Regions from separate parts of the Alkalihalobacterium sp. TH-98 genome, predicted to be linked through region 3. Evidence: riboswitches for the same ligand, from Rfam matches in the RefSeq annotation. Region 3 holds a riboswitch; each other region holds the start of a gene.
What was found. A riboswitch is a leader RNA that binds a small molecule or an ion and turns the genes downstream of it on or off. The one in region 3 is predicted to bind S-adenosylmethionine.
Positions count from the first base shown of each region.

Region 1: linked by a shared signal. The riboswitch ahead of AC2VNP_RS07400 (methionine ABC transporter ATP-binding protein) and the one ahead of AC2VNP_RS15310 (homoserine dehydrogenase) in region 3 are both predicted to bind S-adenosylmethionine.
Region 2: linked by a shared signal. The riboswitch ahead of AC2VNP_RS03335 (methionine biosynthesis PLP-dependent protein) and the one ahead of AC2VNP_RS15310 (homoserine dehydrogenase) in region 3 are both predicted to bind S-adenosylmethionine.
Region 4: linked by a shared signal. The riboswitch ahead of metK (methionine adenosyltransferase) and the one ahead of AC2VNP_RS15310 (homoserine dehydrogenase) in region 3 are both predicted to bind S-adenosylmethionine.

Region 1 covers NZ_JBYCKM010000017.1:39,407-44,686, forward strand. Annotated here, with positions in the region: gene gcvH (glycine cleavage system protein GcvH) at 24-407, shown strand; gene AC2VNP_RS07385 (YusG family protein) at 666-911, shown strand; gene AC2VNP_RS07390 (DUF4395 domain-containing protein) at 1,036-1,449, shown strand; gene AC2VNP_RS07395 (MFS transporter) at 1,816-3,057, shown strand; SAM riboswitch class I at 3,141-3,258, shown strand; gene AC2VNP_RS07400 (methionine ABC transporter ATP-binding protein) at 3,453-4,475, shown strand; gene AC2VNP_RS07405 (methionine ABC transporter permease) at 4,468-5,136, shown strand; gene AC2VNP_RS07410 (MetQ/NlpA family ABC transporter substrate-binding protein) at 5,153-5,280, shown strand, end outside.
Region 2 covers NZ_JBYCKM010000009.1:25,830-31,109, forward strand. Annotated here, with positions in the region: gene AC2VNP_RS03325 (bifunctional homocysteine S-methyltransferase/methylenetetrahydrofolate reductase) at 1-821, opposite strand, end outside; gene metC (cystathionine beta-lyase) at 847-2,010, opposite strand; gene AC2VNP_RS03335 (methionine biosynthesis PLP-dependent protein) at 2,025-3,131, opposite strand; SAM riboswitch class I at 3,223-3,334, opposite strand; gene AC2VNP_RS03340 (hypothetical protein) at 3,448-3,612, opposite strand; gene prsW (glutamic-type intramembrane protease PrsW) at 3,635-4,270, opposite strand; gene AC2VNP_RS03350 (asparaginase) at 4,307-5,269, opposite strand.
Region 3 covers NZ_JBYCKM010000044.1:50,588-55,867, forward strand. Annotated here, with positions in the region: gene aspS (aspartate--tRNA ligase) at 1-1,378, shown strand, start outside; SAM riboswitch class I at 1,456-1,567, shown strand; gene AC2VNP_RS15310 (homoserine dehydrogenase) at 1,744-2,976, shown strand; gene AC2VNP_RS15315 (hypothetical protein) at 2,951-3,238, opposite strand; gene AC2VNP_RS15320 (hypothetical protein) at 3,423-3,563, opposite strand; RNA gene ssrS (6S RNA) at 3,914-4,092, shown strand; gene AC2VNP_RS15330 (tRNA threonylcarbamoyladenosine dehydratase) at 4,390-5,157, shown strand.
Region 4 covers NZ_JBYCKM010000004.1:69,416-74,695, forward strand. Annotated here, with positions in the region: gene AC2VNP_RS00890 (gamma carbonic anhydrase) at 1-381, shown strand, start outside; gene AC2VNP_RS00895 (phosphatase PAP2 family protein) at 765-1,304, shown strand; gene AC2VNP_RS00900 (glycosyltransferase family 4 protein) at 1,345-2,502, shown strand; gene metK (methionine adenosyltransferase) at 2,582-3,784, opposite strand; SAM riboswitch class I at 3,974-4,084, opposite strand; gene AC2VNP_RS00910 (hypothetical protein) at 4,183-4,620, opposite strand; gene pckA (phosphoenolpyruvate carboxykinase (ATP)) at 5,047-5,280, shown strand, end outside.

The DNA of each region.
Region 1 (5,280 bases), on a different contig from region 3:
CTGAAATTATTGGAGGGAATTACGTGAACTTACCAAAAGAGTTAAAATATTCAGAAGAGCATGAGTGGGTAAAAGTTGAAGGAAATAAAGCTTACATAGGGATTACAGATTTCGCACAGTCTGAGCTTGGCGATATCGTATTCGTTGAACTTCCAGAAGTGGGGGATGATATTACAGCGGATGAGGCATTCGGTAGCGTTGAGTCAGTTAAGACAGTATCTGAGCTTTATGCACCAGTAAGCGGTAAAGTTGTTGAAATTAACGAAGATTTAGACGATGCTCCTGAGCTTGTAAACGAATCTCCATACGAAAAAGCTTGGATGATCGTTGTAGAGCTTTCAGATGAGTCTGAGTTAGATAAGTTAATGACAGCTGAAAAATATCAAGAAATGATTAGTGAAGACTAAGATTAACTAAAATCTAACCTTCGTTTTTAAATAAGCCATTTTAAAGAGGCTGATATCGCATGGGTGAGTTCTTATTGAGGATGTGGATTATATCTCATAAGAACGGATAAACCTTGATGTCAGCCTCTTTTTACGTTATATAAAAGAACCACACTGATAGACTACAATTAGGTGCGACTCATCTGTGGCTGGTTTGAAAAACTGCTTTTTGGGGAATTGTAAAAACAACCGCCCGAGTTAAGAAGGAGGTTTTGTTTGATGATTGAAAAGCAAATGAAAAAAGTGGATGTAACAAGCAAGGTGGATGGGAAATTAGAAAACGGTGCAATGAATTTATACATGGATGAAGCTCGTATCGGAAAAATAATTATGACGAACCAAGGTAATCAGTATGAGATGGCTGAAGGCTTTGAGTTCGACAGTAATAAAGTATACCGTTATGAGAATGCTCATCCAGAGAAACAAGAGAAGTATGTGGATGATTGTGACTTAGGGTGGTGCTAGAAAAGAGCGGGGGTAAATTCCCTCGCTTTTTTACTTTCTAAACTTAATTTTTTATTGCCTTATCGATCTGTTCATCATAAAATAAATTAAACTAATAAGGTTAATCGGAATTAGGAGGGGAAAGATGAAAGAAATTCCAAAGTCTTATGTTAGAGCCAATCAGTATGTTATGGTTGTCCTCACTATAGTTTCAATTTTACTTCAGAATGTATCATTACTAGCACTTACTTTACTAATCGTGTTATTACCGCTATTATTCGGTCCTAAGGCAAACATTACATTTAAAGTGGCGAAAATGCTGATAAAAGATGTTTCTAATGACGAAACAGAAGCAGCCGAACTGCAGCGTTTCAATCAAACGATTGCAGCAAGCTTATTAGGCATTGCGTTGATTGTGTTGCTAACAACCGGCCATTGGTTCGGATGGGTTCTCGTTGGAATGGTTACTATAGCAGCTTCAGTCGCTTTGCTCGGGTTTTGCGTTGGTTGTTTTATGTATTTTCAATTTAAGAAAATGAAGTATGAAATGAAAAAATGAGGTGGCTGTTGCCCCCTCATTTTTTTGCTTAAATAAGCAAGGTAACTAGTCAGCGCAGTTATCTTATTAAAAAAGTCAACTGTTGGGACTGCTAAACCTTCAATATGGCTATATATCGATCCTCTCATTCCCTTTAGGAGAAGCTGACATCATTGCTGTTTATGCGAACTAGAGAAATTTTTTTTCCATTACTTTCACGCAGCCACCGTATCATTAAAAAATCGAACGGTTTCCCTTGATATGAAAGCACCGTGGACATAACCGTAATTTTACAAAAAAATAGTTGATGCAAAACTCTAGGCAAACTCGAAATAATTGACTATTATATTTAGGGTAGCGAAATTAATTTCGGGGAAGGTTTGTAGCATGTCAAAATTTATTGGCGATTGGGGTAATCAGCTCAAGAGCTATAACAAAAATGTTCGGTTATTTTTACTCGCATCCTTTTTAGTGAATGTCGGGATGGGCATTTTCATGATCATTTACAACTATTATATACGTGAACTCGGATATGACGACCAGGTAAACGGGAAAGTAATTGCAATGACAGCGATGGCGTCAGCAATCTTTTTATTACCAGCTGGAATTATGAGTGATAAAGTAGGTCGAAAAAAAGTTATATTAGTTGGGGCAATCTTTGCTTCTGTTACGATGTTAACACGATCCGTATTAGAAGCGGAATCGCTGCTTCTTGTTAGTGCGTTTGCCACAGGGATTTTTATGTCGTTTATTCAAGTGTCTTCTATACCGCTTTTAGCGGAAAACTCTACAGAAAAGCAAAGGGTTCATTTATTTAGCTTTAATTTTGCCCTCATCATGGTTGCAAATGTCATAGGGAATGCATTAGGTGGTACGTTAAGTGATGTCTTACAGGCATTATTTTCGTTTAGTGCGTTGTGGAGTGTACGAATTACATTGCTCGTGGGGTCCATATTTTTCTTTACATCTCTCATTCCAATTATGAAGATTAACGAAGAAAGAAAACTTAAGACCGAAAAAACAGCAGCAAGTTCATTTAAAAATATTTTTAAAACACAAAAGTCCGGGCTAAAAATGATCGCTCTTTTTGCCATTGCACAGTTAATTATTGGCTTTGGTTCCGGTCTTGTTATACCGTATTTGAACATATATTTTACAGACCGCTTTGAAATTAGCAAATCACTTGTCGGTATTATCTTATCTTTAGGTCAAGCGATGACAGCCGTTGCGTTTATGATTGGTCCTGCCGTTGTAAAACGTTTTGGTGAAGTTCGTGCGGTAGTTATTTTACAGTTAGCATCCTTACCTTTCCTTTTACTTACAGCTTATACAGAAAATTTATGGTTGGCAGTTATTGGTTTCCTTTTCCGTCAAGCACTAATGAATGCCGGAAACCCTATTCAGATGTCATTAATGATGAGAAGTGTAGATGACTCAATTAAGGGGTTAGCTAACTCAGTAGGGCAAATGGTCTTCCAACTCGGCTGGGCAGTCATGGGACCGGTTTCGATGACGCTTGTCATGATGTACGGGGCGTATTACGGTTATGCTATCGTTTTTACGATTACAGGTTGTTTGTATTTAATTGGTTCGATTTATTTTTATTTAGTATTTAGAAAAGTTAAATAAACATTTATTTAAAACCTGTTGACAACAATTTTCGACACATGTTATTATTCTTTCATTGAGTAAAGTAATTTAATAGCTTCAAGCTCTTATCCAGAGTGGTGGAGGGACTGGCCCGAAGAAACCCGGCAACCTTTGAAAACATGAAAATGTGTTAAGAAAGGTGCTAAATCCTGCAAGGTGAAATGCCTTGAAAGATGAGAGAAAGGACACTAACATTGTGACTAAACCTTTCTGTTCATCTGTTGACGGGAAGGTTTTTTTTATTACCAACACTTACCTACTATCTCTATATAGGAGTTTGCAAGCCTTATTACTAGTAAGCCAATAGGAAAAATATAGATAGATAAATAGATAGATAAGATGGCGAGAGAGAAAAAACGATTAAAGGAGGCACCATGATAAATTTAAGCGGCATTCGCAAACTTTTTAAAACGAAAGATGGAATTGTTACAGCGGTCGACCGTGTTGACTTAGAAATTAAAGACGGAGAAATATTCGGGATCATCGGTTACAGTGGTGCTGGAAAAAGTACTTTAATTCGTATGCTGAATAGCCTTGAGCGTCCGTCTGAAGGAACAGTTACTATTGCCGGTAAAGAGATGTCTTCGTTAAAAGGGAAATCTCTACGTAAAGCACGGCAAGAAATTAGTATGATTTTTCAGCACTTTAACTTATTGTGGTCGAGAACCGTAAGTGAGAATATAGGCTTCCCATTAGAAATAGCAGGCGTACCGAAAGAACAGCGTCAAAAACGAGTGGAAGAACTGATTAAACTCGTCGGTCTAGAAGGAAGAGGCGGTTCGTATCCTTCTCAGCTTAGTGGCGGGCAGAAGCAACGGGTTGGGATTGCTAGAGCGCTCGCGAACAATCCGAAAGTTCTCCTTTGTGATGAAGCGACTTCAGCATTAGATCCAAAAACAACGGACTCAATCCTAGAACTACTCGTAGATATTAATAAAAAACTCGGCTTAACGATCGTTTTGATTACACACGAGATGCATGTCATTCGAAAGATTTGTCACCGTGTCGCTGTCATGGAAGCCGGGAAAGTTGTTGAGATGGGGCCTGTTCTGGATGTATTTAAAAACCCGCAAGCTGGAATTACAAAACAATTTGTAAAACAGGTGACAGATCCAGAGGAAACGAAGGAAACGATCTCTCATATTATTGAAGATGAATCGGGAAAAGTCGTTCAATTAAGTTTTATAGGGGAAGAGACGGAAAAGCCCCTCATTACGAAAATTATTCGGAAGTTTGATATAGAAGTTAATATTCTACAAGGTAAAATTTCGCAGACGCAAGAAGGGGCATACGGAACACTGTTTATCCAGATTGATGGAGATGTCGTAGAAATTGATCGTGCGATTGCTTTCATTCGTGAAGAAGGAGTACAAGTGGAGGTGATCGATCATGTTTAATGAATGGTTTGCAAAAATGAAATGGGACAAGTTGTGGGAAGCAACGGTCGAAACCATTTATATGACATCAATTTCCGTTGTAGCCACATTCGCCATTGGGCTTGTTTTAGGACTTATCTTATATTTAACAAGTAAAGGAAACCTGTGGGAAAACCGTCCCGCTAATCTAATCGTAAGTACGATTGTCAATGTGTTCAGGTCTATTCCTTTTATCATTTTAATTGTACTACTCATCCCATTTACGAGAATGTTAATGGGAACGATGTTAGGAGCAAATGCAGCGCTTCCTGCTTTAATTATTGGTGCGGCTCCTTTCTATGCCCGTATGGTGGAAATCGCCTTAAGAGAAATTGATAAAGGTGTTATTGAAGCCTCACAATCGATGGGGGCAACAAACTGGCAAATTATTTATAAGGTGTTAATTCCAGAGTCTTTACCTGCGTTAATCTCAGGGATCACGGTAACCGCAATTGCTTTAGTTAGTTACACAGCGATGGCAGGGGTTATCGGTGCTGGAGGTCTTGGTCACTTTGCCTATTTAGAAGGTTTCCAACGAAACAATACAACTGTTACCATGGTGGCAACAATCACAATCTTATTGATCGTATTCATTATTCAATGGATTGGAGATTATTTCACATATAAAACTGACAAACGTTAATAAGGGGGAAAAAGAAATGAAAAAGTTCTTAAGTTTAATTGGAGCTGCAGCAATATCTTTATCATTAGTAGCATGTGGTGGTGGTGCTGAAGAGCCACAAACAGAAGAAACTCCAGGAGAAGAAGCAACTCAAGAAGAGAATGT
Region 2 (5,280 bases), on a different contig from region 3:
TCCGGCGTCGTCCCGCAACACCCTCCAAGTAGCCGAACCCCTTGCTCGCGAAATCGTAGTGCATTTTCCCCAAAGTAATTCGGATTTGATTGATAGTAGAACCTTCCATCTTCATAATCTGGCAAGCTTGCATTTGGATAACAAGATAAGAAGGCGTTCTGATATAGCGGTACATCTTCTAATGATCGAATCATATGATAAGGACCCATGCGACAATTTAGTCCTACGACATCGGCTCCCGTTTCAATGAGCGCATTAAAGGCTTCATTAACAGGCGTACCCCCGTATAAAACACCAATATCACCGAGTGCCACTTGTGCAACGATTGGTTTATCTGTCATTTTTCTAGCTAATGTAATGACAGTTTTCAATTCTTCTAAGCTATAAAAGGTCTCAAATAGCAATCCATCAGGACCTGCTTGCAATAGGATATCCAATTGTTCTTCAAAACTTCGCTGTATTTCTTCATCGGTTACATTTTTAGTTTGCAGTCCAGTAATGCCACCGACTGTTCCAAGTACATATGCCCCATGGTTATGAACCGCTTTTTGTGCAATTTCAACACCTTTACGGTTGAGTTCTGTGACTTTATGTTCAAGTCCATAGTTAGCTAGTTTAATGGAATTAGCAGCATACGTATTCGTTTGAATAACATTTGCTCCTGCTTGAAGATACTCTTGATGAACAGCGTATACTTTTTCTTCAGCCGTTCTATTTAAGTTCTCGAAGCAGCTTTCTGTAACCCCCTTAGAATAGAGTAAAGTACCTATTGCCCCGTCTCCAATTAATATTTGCTCTTTAAGCGCATCAAGAAAAGCCATACTATCGCCGTCCTCTTCTTTTTAGTTATTTCGTGACCGCCAAGCTTTCAAAAGCATTGCTGAAATCTTTCTTAATGTCCTCAACACTTTCTAAACCTACCGATAACCTTAACAAACCATCCGTAATCCCTCTTTGTTGTCGTTCTTCACTAGGCATTGCCGCATGTGACATCGTTGCAGGATAAGATAAAATCGATTCAACAGCACCTAGACTAACCGCGAACACAGGTACTTTTACGTTATTTACAAACTTCCGAACCGCATCTTTATCTTTTAATTCAAAAGAGAGAACCGCTCCAAATCCATCGGCCTGTTCTTTTTGTATGTCGTACCCTGAATGACCTTCTAACCCTGGATAATAAACGTGTTCAACAGCTGAATGTTCTCTCAGCCATAACGCTAATTCATGAGCCGCTTTCGATGAGTGCTCCATACGAACATGTAACGTTTTTAGACCTCGCAATACGAGCCAACAATCTTGAACACCTAAAACCGAACCAAATGAATTTTGCAAAAATGCTAATTGTTTGGCTAATTCTTCATCTTTTACGACAGCTAACCCCGCAATAACATCACTATGACCACCAATAAATTTCGTAGCACTATGTAATACAACATCTATCCCAAGTTCAATTGGACGTTGTAGTGCAGGTGTCATAAATGTATTATCGACAAACGTTAAACACTCGTATTTTTTCGCCAACGCTACAACTTCTTTTAAGTTAGTAATCTTCATGGTTGGGTTAGATGGGGTCTCAACATAAATCACTTTCGTATTTTCTTGAATACCAGCTTCAATCTCATCAAGATTTGTCATATCGACAAACGTATATTCAATCCCTAACCGGCTTAAAACTTGGGTTACAAATCGAAATGTTCCGCCGTATACATCTGTTGTAACCACAACATGATCTCCTTTTGATAACAACATAAATGCTGTTGAAATAGCTGCCATTCCCGATGCGAAAGCAAAACCTCGAACTCCACCCTCTAATTCAGCAATCGTTTCTTCTAACGCCGCACGAGTTGGGTTTCCTGAACGACCATAGTCAAACGTTCCAAATTGATCAAAATCAAATTGATGAAAAGTGGAAGCGTGTTGAATTGGCACACTTACAGCACCTGTCTCCTTATCGACTTTCTGATCATTATGCAGCAAGCGTGTTTGAAAAGAAAATTGTTCACTCATTTTATACATCCCCTCTATGAATTCACATGATTAAAGGCCTGATCTAAGTCGTCGATAAGATCTCGGCAATTTTCAATTCCTACTGAAAAACGTAACAAACGGTCGCACACCCCGTTTGCAATCCGTACCTCTATCGGCATATCCGCGTGGGTTTGTGTCGTCGGATACGTCATTAAGCTTTCCACTCCTCCAAGACTCTCTGCAAAAGAAATTAACTTTAATTGTTGTAAAAAAGGATTAACCCACTTAGCATCTTTAATACGGAAAGAAAGCATTCCACCGCGACCAGGATACAGGACTTCAGTTACTGCAGGATGTTTTTCTAAATACGCGGCAATTTCACGTGCATTTTTTTGATGTTGCTCCATCCGAAGAGTTAAGGTCTTCATTCCTCGTATTAGCAGCCACGAATCAAATGGACTTAATATGGCCCCCATTCCATTGTGGTAATAGGCTATTCGTTCACAAAGCTGTTCACCTTTACCTACAATTAACCCTGCAATTACATCATTATGTCCACCTAAATATTTAGAGGCACTATGAATAACGATATCAGCACCTTCATTTATTGGTTGCTGTAAAAGAGGTGTATAAAATGTGTTATCTACAATTAATAGGAGATTATGCTTTTTAGCTAATTGGCCTAGCACTGATAAATCCGCTTCTTGCATTAACGGGTTAGTTGGACTTTCGATAAATAATGCTTTTGTCTTTTTGGTGATTAATTTTTCAAATTCTACTAGGTTTCTAGGGTCACCATAAGCAAATGACAAGCCCCAATTTTTCCAACCATTTTCAAACAAACGATACGTCCCACCATATAAATCGCTTGAGGCTAATATTTCATCTCCTTGCTCAAATAGAGAAAACACAGTTTGAATTGCCGCCATACCTGAACTACAGGCAAATCCTTGATCACCCGACTCTAGTTGAGCGATAGCTTTTTCTAGTACTAACCTTGTTGGGTTTCCTGTTCTTGAATAATCAAAACCAGTTGACTCCCCGATTCCTGTATGACGGTACGCTGTTGAAAAATAAACAGGAGTGTTAATTGTTCCTGTATGTTCATCTAATCGGTTCCCAATTTGTACTAATTTTGTTTCTAGCTGATCTTTGTTCATCATAACTCTCCTCTACTCGTATCAATACAAAAAGCCTTCCTCTTATTAATAAGAAGAAGGCTAAGAAAACGATTTCTATTGGCTATACTTCTTCTTATCTATCAAGCTATACTGACGCTTGCTGGAATTAGCACCTGACTGTATAGATACAGCTGGTTGCTGAGACTTCAACGGGCCATTCCCTCCGTCTCTCTTGATAAGAAAATTAATTTTCAATTTTCACTTGTTACTAAATTACATGAATTATGCAAAAAAAGCAATAGGTTTTGTATGAATAACTTTTTTATTTTAAGCAGACCCCTTCCGCTTTTCTATTTTATTCAGGGGTTGCATCTATTTGTAAGTCATCTTCATTCCCACATACACAACGAATAAATCCTGTTTCATAGTTACCGTCTTTTCCTCGGCTTCCGCGAAGGATAAATTTTTCACCACATTTTTGACAACGAATTACAACACGATATCTTGTGTTTTCAGTCATATTTACACCCCTAACACTCGATCTAGTTTGCCATTTTCACTTTGTGTATACTAAACGTCCACAAGCCAATCATAAATAAAAGCATCGTAATGTGAATATATCTGTCCATTGTTAATAATATTAAATCATAGCTTCCGTGAAGTAAAATGGGAAGCAATAATGAAAATAGCACATAGCGATTACGACGCTTTCTTGAAAACTTCGCTTTCCCCAGATAATACCCCATGATTACTCCAAACAACGCATGACTACTTACGGGAAATAAAGCTCTAAGCCAAGCTGTTTCTAGACCATTTGCTATTATATAAAAAAAGTTTTCTACAGAGGCAAACCCTAATGAAATAGAGACCCCGTAAATAATACCATCATATGTTTTATTAAAAGTTGCATGCTTATACGCAAAGAAAAAAAGGAGAAACCATTTAAAGAACTCTTCAGTAAACGCATACCCGAGAAAAGCAATCGTAAACTCCGAGGTAAATACGCCTTCCACTTCAAATGCATATTGAATGACCATGACTGGAAACACCAAGAGAGCTCCTATAATAAATGTTTTTATGATCATTAGCAATGCTTGGTGACTGACATCATTTTTTAGATAAAAATAACAAAATAAAGCCATGGCTGGACCAGTGGTTGCCGTTATGAGCGAAAACAACGTTCTTCCAATCCTCTCTGAACATCAATCAATTCTTTATATTTTAAACCCTTTTTCTATGTCTTCCCCAGATGAAATTAATACAGCAAGCTTTATTCTTGCTTTTTTTGAATCGTAGTCCTTTCCTAAGAAAACACCTCTTAATTTCAAGTCATGGGCACTACCACGATAGTCATAGGAAGTATGTACTTGTCCTTCTTCAGCACTAGTAGTAACAACTACTTGAACTCCTGCTTTTATAGCTTCCGAAAGATCATCTACCATGTGCGGAGATACTTGCCCTCTTCCTACCCCTTCAAGGACGATTCCTTTTGCTCCCTCGCTCACGGCACATCTTATAAATTTACCATCTGCACCTGCATAGCATTTAATAATTTCCACGTGAGGGAGGTGGTCATTAATTACATAGCAGTCTCTTTCTAGTGGTTTTTGATAAACACTTACAACGTCATTATCGATAATTCCTAAATAACCATAACCAAATGATTCAAATCCTTGCATATTTGATGCATGCACCTTCTTTACATATTTAGCTGACCAGATACGCTCATTAAATACAATCACTGTCCCAATATTATCTAGGCTTTTATCGACTGCAACATATATTGAATTTCTAAGATTTGAATAAACGTCCGTTCCGAGATCATCAGGTGAGCGTTGCGAACCTGTCACAACGATCTTTCTTTGGTCGGTAACAGCTAAATCTAAAAAGTAAGCTGTTTCCTCCAACGAATCTGTGCCATGGGTAACGACAATCCCGCTTACTGATTGATCTTCAAACACTTCATCGATTTTCCTTTTTAATTCGAGCATCCGATCAAAATCGATATGCATGCTTGGAAGCTGAAATAAACTATGGACTTCTACTTGAATATCAGACGGCAATCGGCAAAGTGAAGCTAGTTCTTCACCAGTTAACTCGCCTGATGACAGCAAGCCACTAGCTATTTTCTTGGATGCGATTGTTCCACCAGTTGTAATTAAAGCGACCTTTCTCATATGTCTAATCT
Region 3 (5,280 bases):
GCAAAACATCTTTAAATTACGTCATCAAACGACGAAATTAATTCGTGATACACTAGACAATGAGCAATTCTTAGAAATGGAAACACCAATGTTAACGAAAAGTACGCCTGAAGGAGCACGTGACTATTTAGTACCAAGTCGTGTGCACCATGGTGAATTTTATGCACTTCCGCAATCACCACAGCTTTTTAAACAGTTATTGATGGTATCTGGATTCGAACGTTACTATCAAATCGTTCGTTGTTTCCGTGACGAAGATTTACGAGCAGACCGTCAACCAGAATTTACTCAAGTCGATATCGAGACTTCGTTCATGGATAAAGAAGACTTACTTGCCATGATGGAAAACATGATGGCAAAAATCATGAAGGAACTAAAAGGAATTGAAGTTTCAACTCCTTTCCAGCGTTTAACGTATGATGAAGCAATGAATCGATATGGGTCAGATAAGCCAGATACACGCTTTGGCTTAGAGTTATCCGAGTTAACAGATGTAATGAAAAACTCACAGTTTAAAGTGTTTGCTAATGCGATTGCTAACGGTGGAATTGTAAAAGGTTTGAATGTAAAAGGGGCAGCTACAAAACTGACTCGTAAAGAAATTGATGATTTAGCACATTTTGTAGCTATTTATGGTGCAAAAGGTTTAGCTTGGCTTAAAGTCGAAGAAAACGAGTTAAAAGGACCAATCGCAAAATTCTTAAGCGAAGAAGAGGCTGCAGGCATGCGTGAAGCGATGAGTGCTGAACCGGGCGATTTATTATTTTTTGCAGCGGATAAGAAACAAGTTGTGTATGACAGCTTAGGTGCACTTCGTCTTAAATTTGGTAAAGACCTAGACTTAATCGATAAATCTAAATTCAATTTCTTATGGGTAGTTGATTTCCCACTTGTAGAATTTGATGAAGATGCTAATCGTTACGTCGCTCTTCACCATCCATTTACTAGTCCAAAAACAGAAGATCTACATCTGCTTGATACGGATCCAGGTCAAGTACGTGCAGAAGCATATGACCTAGTTTTAAACGGATATGAACTTGGTGGAGGGTCTCAACGTATTTATCAGCGTGATGTACAAGTAAAAATGTTCTCTGCTCTTGGTTTCTCTGAAGAAGAAGCTAAAGAACAATTTGGTTTTCTTTTAGATGCCTTTGAATATGGTACACCACCACACGGCGGAATTGCGTTAGGACTAGATCGCCTTATTATGCTATTAGCAGGCCGAAACAACTTGCGTGATACAATCGCATTTCCTAAGACAGCTAGTGCAAGTTGTTTATTAACTAATGCACCAAGTTCGGTTAGTGAGGCACAATTACGTGAGCTGAACTTATCTACCGTTCCTAAAAAAGAGGAAGAAAAGAAAGTTCAAATATAAACTTTAAGTTGACAAAGATAGAATAATCGCATTATAATCATAACTATTAAAATTCAAATAATTAGTTGTAAATATAAAACTTATCACGAGAGGCTGAGGGACTGACCCGATGACGCCCGGCAACCGGTTTGTATGCCAGACAAACAAAGGTGCTAATTTCAGCAGAGCAATTGCTCTGAAAGATAAGTGGAGGCGTTTTTAAAAAAAACCTTTCCCTTATCGGAAAGGTTTTTTTATTTTATGCACAAATAGTTGGTGTAGATGTTTGAAGAATAGAGCCGGTACTAAGTATAAATGAACGGTAATGCAATGCTTGAGGAGTTAACGGGGCGCAAGTTAGTGTTTTATATAAGGAGGAGCTTAGGATGTTAAATGTTGGGGTTATCGGGTTCGGAACAGTCGGTTCGGGTATTTATGAGAGGTTACTGAATTCAAGAGAGGAACTAAAGGAGATATTTCAAACTGAAGTTCAGGTGACAAAAATTCTCGTGAAGGACGATACAAAAGATCGTGGTTATACTCAAGTAAAAACACTTATAACAAGTGACCCTAATGAGTTTTTTAATCAACAGTACGATATTGTCTTTGAAGCAATTGGCGGGGTTGAACCTGCTAAAGGCTATATTGTGAAGCTCATTCAATCAGGTACAGCGATTATTACAGCAAATAAAGAATTAATTGCAAAGCACGGTAAAGAACTTGAAGAGCTTGCTCGCCAAAACGGGGTTTATTTAGGATTTGAAGCGGCTGTTGGTGGCGGAATACCGATTGTGAATAGCTTCAAAACGTTATTTTCTACAACCCCGATTCATTCTGTGACGGGAATATTGAATGGGACAACGAATTATATTTTAACGGAAATGAAAGAGAAAAATCGGTCGTTTGCTGATGTGTTAGCAGAAGCGCAACAATTAGGTTATGCCGAGGCGGATCCTACAGATGATATTGAAGGATATGATGCATTATATAAACTCCAAATTTTAAGTCGTCTTGCGTTTAACTCATGGCCGAATGAAAATAACTTTTCCTGTAAGGGGATTAATGTCATTGAGGAGGAGGCGATGGATTTTGCGGAAAGAAATGAATTAGCGATAAAATTGATTGCTAGAACCTCCATTGAAGCTGGGGTTATTCATGGGTTTGTATCACCTGCATTCGTTACAAAAGATCATCCGTTATATAATATTAACGGAGTGACGAACGGTGTCTGTATTGACGGTGCAACCATTGACCGTATTACGATGAGCGGTCCAGGTGCAGGGAAGAATGCAACAGCAAATAGTATGGTAGAAGATTTTGTTCTGCATGAGCAATTTCAAGGGTTTAATCGTCCATTAAGTCAACAACAAAACGATAGAGCCAACGATGAATTGAGTGTAATTGTCTTTGTTTCCGAACCAGAAAAGGAACAATTCTATGCGGATTTACTAAGTATATCAAGCGAGGTTGAAATCGAAACCGGTTTTTACGAAAAGCAAGCGGTGATCCTTAAATTAACTAAAGGCAAGTCCTTGAATGACTTACCTCCTTTATTACAGCAAGTCAGCTACCCGTTATTAGGTAAGGTAGCTGTTAATAAAGTCGCTTTACCTTCTTAAATGTATCAATAAAAGGAGTTGGATTGGTTTTTACGAGATGTGGTAAAACACCTTGATTTGTATGCAAATACAAAAAGCCAATCTTTTCTGTTGCTTGACGGTAAGAAATATCAAATACATGTTCTAAAAGAAACTCTTTGTCTCGTGAGCGAATTTTATCATTGAAGAGCTCCATGTCGAAGTTTCTTTCGACTGTGTACTTCTTCGTATATTCGATTTTTTGTTCGACTTCAATGCAAACTTGTGTTGTAATAGGCTTCATGGAAAACATCCTTTATAAAAAAGATAAGAAACTTTGCTTGTAGAAATAAAATTTTAGGGGACTCAAGGGCCCTTATTCCTTTAAGAAGCATGCCTTTTAGTACGTAACGGACTCAGAGGCCCTTATTCCTTAGTATTTATAGTCACTTTTAGTGAATTTAAGCAAATAGGGTCCTCTCAGTCCTCTAAATCCATAATGTTGCCGATTTTCCATAAATAAGGCCTTCTGAGCCCGCTAAAGATATCTTAAACTGATCAGAGCGTGTAGCCTTTGTTTCATACGAAGGGCTCCAGTCCATCCGCTCGAGGTCGCTTCGGTCATTCAAAAGTGTGCAAAGGTCAGGACACTAATTGCTGGCCCTCTAGCGCTTCTTGCCGCTAAGCAGGGCACCCCTCCACCTTTCATTGTCTAGTTCCAGCGCCCAGCGTCTAGTGGACTTCGCTCTTCTCCTTACGATAAGTCAACATCAGCTCGTTAGCACTCACTGTGTATCTCATACGAAGGGCTCCAGTCCATCCGCCGCTAAACGGTCGCTTCCACCTTTCATAATTCCTACTGACACTTTAGCATAGCTTATTTCATTTCGCAAAAATACACTTAATAGAAAATTCTGAAAAATTTATTTTTCCGCTTGAACCTCATCCTTTTTTGTGCTATTATTTCCTTAACAAAGTAAGAGTCCTAGCGTGTTCGTGAGCGACTGACAGTTTTGAGCCAACACTTTTTTATTGGGAGTATTAAGTCTTCTTTTGGAATACATGCCTTCATTTGTGAGGACGTATAAAGAAAGAAGCTGGACACCCACCTGCGAGAGCAGGTTCAAAACTAGGGAGTTACGGCACTTTGGGTCTCTTATTTATTTTATTAACAATCCGAGCTGACTGTTACGCTTCTCAATCGATGTGTAATGTGTATTTACTACACGTGATGATGTCGAAAAGAAGTGGATACATATAGTCAGCTTTTTCTTATGTCTGCTGGTCTTTTGGTACATAATAATAATGAGTAAAAATAGGTTTCTTAACACTATAGATTTTTTATGGCAGCTATGGTATATTTTACCCCGACTACTTTTATAGGTATAATCAGTATATTAAAAAAAGCCAACAGTTAATGAATGTGTTTTTATAGAGAGAAAGGACGAGGAACGAATGTTGTATCAATTTTCAAGAAATGAATTAGCGATAGGAAAAGACGGCGTACAAGCTTTAAAGAACAGTACAGTTGCCGTGTTAGGAATAGGAGGAGTAGGTTCATTTTCAGCCGAAGCTCTTGCTCGGTCAGGTGTGGGAAAATTAGTATTAGTGGACAAAGATGATGTCGATATTACAAATGTAAATCGTCAAATTCATGCACTATTATCTACTGTAGGAAAACCGAAAGTGGAGTTAATGAAAGAACGTATCAAAGATATTAACCCTGACTGTGAAGTTATTGCCTTAAAGATGTTTTATACAGAAGAAACATATGAGGATTTCTTTAGTCATGGATTAGATTTTGTCGTAGATGCTTGTGATACGATTACTTATAAAATTCATGTTATTAAACAATGTTTACAAAGAAATATTGGGATTATTTCGAGTATGGGTGTTGCCAATAAAATGGACCCGACGAGGTTACGAATTGCTGATATCTCAAAAACAAGTTATGACCCAATTGCCAAAGTTGTTCGTACAAAGCTTCGTAAAGAAGGTATTCATAAAGGAGTAAACGTTGTGTTTTCTGACGAGAGCCCAGTGAAAATCCGTGAAGAAATTCGTAAAGAAATTGTTCCTGAAAAGGCTGAAGAAGGACCAATTCGCAAGGCGAAACTGCCGCCATCTTCCAATGCATTTGTACCATCGGTTTCAGGACTCATTATGGCAGGTCATGTTATTACAAAAATTTTAGAACAAAATGAAATTATAATTGAGCGTTAAGGTTGGAAAACTAGGCTTATGTATTTTATGAAGATCACGATATAGTTTTAAATATCGTGATTTTTTGTTGTTTTGAGGTATTTATTTGTGAAAGGTTAGATCCCAATAAATTCAAGTGATTTT
Region 4 (5,280 bases), on a different contig from region 3:
GATGTAGCCCCTACCATCATTGGCGACAGAGTAAATGTACAGGATAATTCAGTTTTGCATCAAAGCCCAAACAATCCGCTTATTATTGAAGATGACGTTACGGTAGGTCATCAAGTGATTTTACATAGCTGTATTCTTCGCAAAAATGCTCTTATTGGAATGGGCTCAATCGTGCTTGACGGGGCTGAAGTCGGTGAAGGCGCTTTTATCGGTGCTGGAAGTCTCGTTCCCCAAGGTAAGGTCATTCCACCCAACACTCTTGCGTTCGGTCGACCGGCAAAAGTCGTACGTGAATTAACTGAAGAAGACCGTAAAGATATGGCCCGTATTCGAAGGGAGTATGTGGAAAAAGGACAGTACTATAAAAGTTTGCAGAAATAATATAGATTAATTTATATCCACTTAGAACCTCGTAACAACAGCAAATTGAAAACCATAATTTTGAAAAATTCTTAATCAAAATTATGGTTTTTATTTTGATTATTATAACTGTTTCATTTGCCTCCGAAGTTCCTGCTTCCACATTAAGACACACTTATTCGTGTGTGTTTTTACATGCCCCTGTTACTCTGTATTAACTCTACCACTCGCTATCCTTCGTCAGTAATTGCAGAAAATTGAGGAATATCATTAAGTTCCCTTTACGTTAATTTAATTAATTTTAAAACTACCTTCATATTAACCATACAAAGAATTGTTACAATTCTGTTAACAACTTTCATTTAGTGCCTTTTGGGCAACTTCCTATGAAAAGAGGTTTTCGTATGGATCGATCAAAACAATGGCTTTACCGTACTGATTGTAACTTGTTTTATTTTTTCAACGTAAAAAGTCGTTCCAAAGGTACTTTTCTTTTCATGAACTACATTACACATTTAGGAGGCGCGACTTTTACGGTAGGCAGCACCATTATCCTTTGCATACTACTGACAGCTCCGTTTCAATCCATGGCATTCGCAGCAGCACTGGCGTTAACTCTTAGTCATGTCGTTGTCGTAATCGTAAAAAAAGGATACCACAGAAAGCGCCCTTACCTCGTCTTACCAAATACTAATGTAGTTAATAACCCGTTCAAGGACCATTCCTTTCCTTCGGGACATACGACAGCTATCTTCTCAGTAGTAACACCGTTTATTCTTTATAACCCTATCCTTTCCCTTCTTTTGTTACCTATTGCCATTTTAGTAGGCATATCTAGAATTTTTTTAGGGCTACATTATCCTTCTGATGTAGTCGTTGGAGCTTTACTTGGTTTTTCTAGTGCATTTTTGACGACTATTTTCATGAATTACTGGTTCTATTAATTCACTAACCCTTTGAAGGAATGATGTAGGAGGTCTACAAATGAAAATAGCTTTATTTACTGATACATTTACACCACAAGTAAATGGTGTAGCTAGAACTTTACAACGACTAGTCAATCACTTTGAGCATAGAAATGTACCTTACCAATTATTTGTTCCTGAAACTATCCAACAAACTGACTTGTACTCTAATCATATTCACTCATTTTTTAGCTTACCTTTTTTCTTGTATCCTGAATGTCGGATGGCCCTTCCTAATCCATTTACTATTCGGCAACAGATGGACAGCTTTAAACCCGACCTCATTCATATTACAACTCCGTTTAATATCGGTTTAAGCGGACTTCATTATGGAAAAAAACATAATATTCCAATGGTCGGTTCGTACCACACCCACTTCGACCATTACTTAAAATACTATAAGCTAACCTTTATGTCTGAGTGGTTATGGAAATTTATGAAGTGGTTTTATTCTCATTTCAACAAAACCTTTGTTCCTTCGAAAGAAACGAAGACCCATTTAGCCAAACGGGGATTTACAAATATTGAACTTTGGACTCGAGGTGTAGATTGTTTTCAATTCAGTCCGCAAGAAAAGGATATCAGTCTATACGACCGTTTTAACATACGCAAAAAATATATCCTTCTTTACGTAGGAAGAATGGCTCCTGAAAAAGACTTAGACACATTACGATTAGTCATGGAACAACTTCCAGAACATCTGAGGAATGAAATTCATTGGATTTATGTTGGGGATGGTCCGCTTTTAAATGAATATAAAGAACGCTTTAATCAAAACATTACATTCACTGGTTATTTAGCGGGCAATGAGTTAGCTTCTATCTATGCATTAGCAGATTTGTTCGTGTTCCCGTCTACTACTGAAACATTCGGCAATGTCGTTTTAGAAGCTTTAGCATCAGGAACACCGGCGATTGTCGCCAACAGAGGTGGCGTCACTGAGATTGTACATCATGAAAAAACAGGATTAATTTGTGAAGCGAAAAAAACACAATCCTTTATTGATGCCATTGAAAAACTATTAACTGACCATACGCTGCGCTTACAGATGGGCTATGAAGCAAGAAAGTATGCCAGAACACAATCATGGGAAGTTATCTTTGACAACCTTCTGATCCAATATGAGAAAGCTTACGAAATGTCACGTTCACACATTAAGCTGGCTTCTTCTAACTGAGACAAGGCGCTGGTGGTAGACCTCTTCAAAACCTTATCATAAAAAAAAGGAGCGAAAATTCGCTCCTTTCTTTCCTATATTATAGTGCTTCTGTTCTTAAAACATCCGCTTTATCTGTTTGCTCCCAAGGAAGATCAATATCATTACGTCCAAAGTGACCGTAAGCAGCAGTTTGCTTATAGATCGGACGACGAAGATCTAGCATTTTGATAATACCAGCTGGACGAAGATCAAAGTGCTTACGAACAAGTCCTACTAGTACTTCTTCTGATACTTTACCTGTTCCAAACGTATCAACTGAGATGGATACTGGTTGTGCAACACCAATGGCATAAGCAAGTTGTACTTCGCAACGATCAGCTAAACCGGCAGCTACGATATTTTTAGCAACGTAACGAGCTGCATATGCACCAGAACGGTCAACCTTTGTTGGATCCTTACCTGAGAATGCTCCCCCACCATGACGAGCATAACCACCATAGGTATCAACAATAATCTTACGTCCTGTTAATCCAGCATCTCCTTGAGGTCCACCAATTACAAAACGACCCGTTGGATTAATAAAGTATTTTGTTTGTTCATCAATTAACTCAGCAGGGACAACTGGTTTAATGACATACTCTTTAATATTACGTTGAATTTGTTCTAACGTTACTTCAGGGTGATGTTGAGTAGAAATAACGATCGTGTCAATTCTTGCCGGCTTTCCGTTCTCATCATATTCTACGGTTACTTGTGTTTTTCCATCTGGTCGTAAATATGGAAGGATGTCCTCTTTACGTACTTCAGTCAGGCGTCGAGATAATTTGTGTGCTAAAGAAATTGGAAGCGGCATTAATTCTTCCGTTTCGTTATCAGCGTAACCAAACATTAATCCTTGGTCTCCAGCACCGATCGCTTCAATCTCTTCATCAGACATTTGTCCTTCACGAGCCTCAAGGGCTTGGTCTACCCCCTGAGCAATATCTGCAGATTGCTCATCAATTGAAGTTAATACGGCACACGTTTCAGAGTCAAATCCGTACTTCGCTCGCGTATAGCCAATGTTTTGAACCGTTTCACGAACGATCTTCGGAATATCAACGTATGTACTTGTCGTAATCTCACCCGCTACAAGTACTAGCCCTGTAGTTACTGAAGTTTCACAAGCTACACGTGCATTCGCATCATTTGTTAAGATTGCATCTAGAATCGCATCCGAAATTTGGTCACAAATTTTATCGGGATGCCCTTCTGTCACTGATTCTGAAGTGAATAAGCGACGACTTTTCTTTTCTACCATCTAACAGTATCCTCCTTTTACACATCTTTTAGGGTGAATACAATCCTATAAAAGTAGCTTCCCCATAAAATGTGTTAAATATTGATACGGCACTCATTCCCTCACCATCGTGAGTAAAAAATTAAGACATATATAGCCATGAAAACCCTTTTCCTCATGAGGAAAAGGGTTAGACTTATCACCTTTAACCTCTTATCGTTCAAAGCATGCGCTTTGCAGGTTAGCACCTTTTCACCTTTTTTCTAGGTGTTGGTTGCTGGGTTTCTTCGGGCCTGTCCCTCCACCGACTCGGGATAAGAGTATCCGTTCGCGACATATCATAACTTACATAGTAAAAGATGTCAACTATTGCTAGTTGACATCTATAAAAGTCGAAAAAAACAAAATATAAAATGAGGTTAATAAGGTGTATCTATATCTTGATTATTGTTATGGTTTACATTTTGGTTTTGATTTTGATTTTGGTTAGGATTACGATTGGAACGTTGATTAGTCGTTTGATAATGATTCATGTTTTGGTTTGGTTGCATCTGGTTTTGCCTTTGTTGATCCTGTTCTTCTCTAATTTCTTCACGCATTTGCATCCTTAATAATTCATTTTGATTATCTCTCGGTTTCACCTGACTGTACACACCACTCGCCGTTAAACCGATCACTAAAGCAACTAGCACTTCATTTCCCCATTCTCTCGGAATAAACCATAATAGACAGGCTACTCCGATGGCTAGCAATGCACGATACTTTTTATCAATATTAAAAGCATTTCCTACAACCGTAACTAATGCAGCAACGACAGCTGAAACGGTCGCAAGGTCCATTATTGAAATACTGTCCACTGCACTCCCTCCTTTTCCCTCTATACTATGCAGCATAGATAAAAAGGCCACATGATTACTAGTCCTAATTCTATTTTTCACTTATGACTTATCCATTTGCCGTACTTTTCTTAATTTTTTTATTCCTTTAAAATGTAACTTTTTTAACAGTAGATTGCGTTTATGAATGGTACAATTATATATACAGGTTTAAACATTATGATACTTTATAAAAGCGTTTCCAAGTTACAAAAACTGTTTTCCTTCATATATAATAAACCCCATACTAAATTAGACACATGATTTTTCAACTTATTTGCACACAAATTGAAATAATAGTATAGACTATTTAGTAAAATGTGTTATACTAATTTCAACATAAAAAATTAATTGTTAATCCTAACTAACATAATTATAAAATATAAAAAAGAGAGGGTTTTGTGACCAATGAGTACAATTAGCTTCGCTACTGAATTAGAGCATATTTTACGAGGAGAGAATGTTCACCTAGATCTTCCTGTTTCTAAATTAGTCGAAAGGTCACTAATGAGAAATGAAGGTGCTTTAACTTCAACAGGTGCATTAAGTGTAGCTACGGGAAAATACACTGGACGCTCACCTAAAGATAAATTTATCGTTATGGAAGACTCAGTTAAAGACAAAATTGACTGGGGTTCTGTT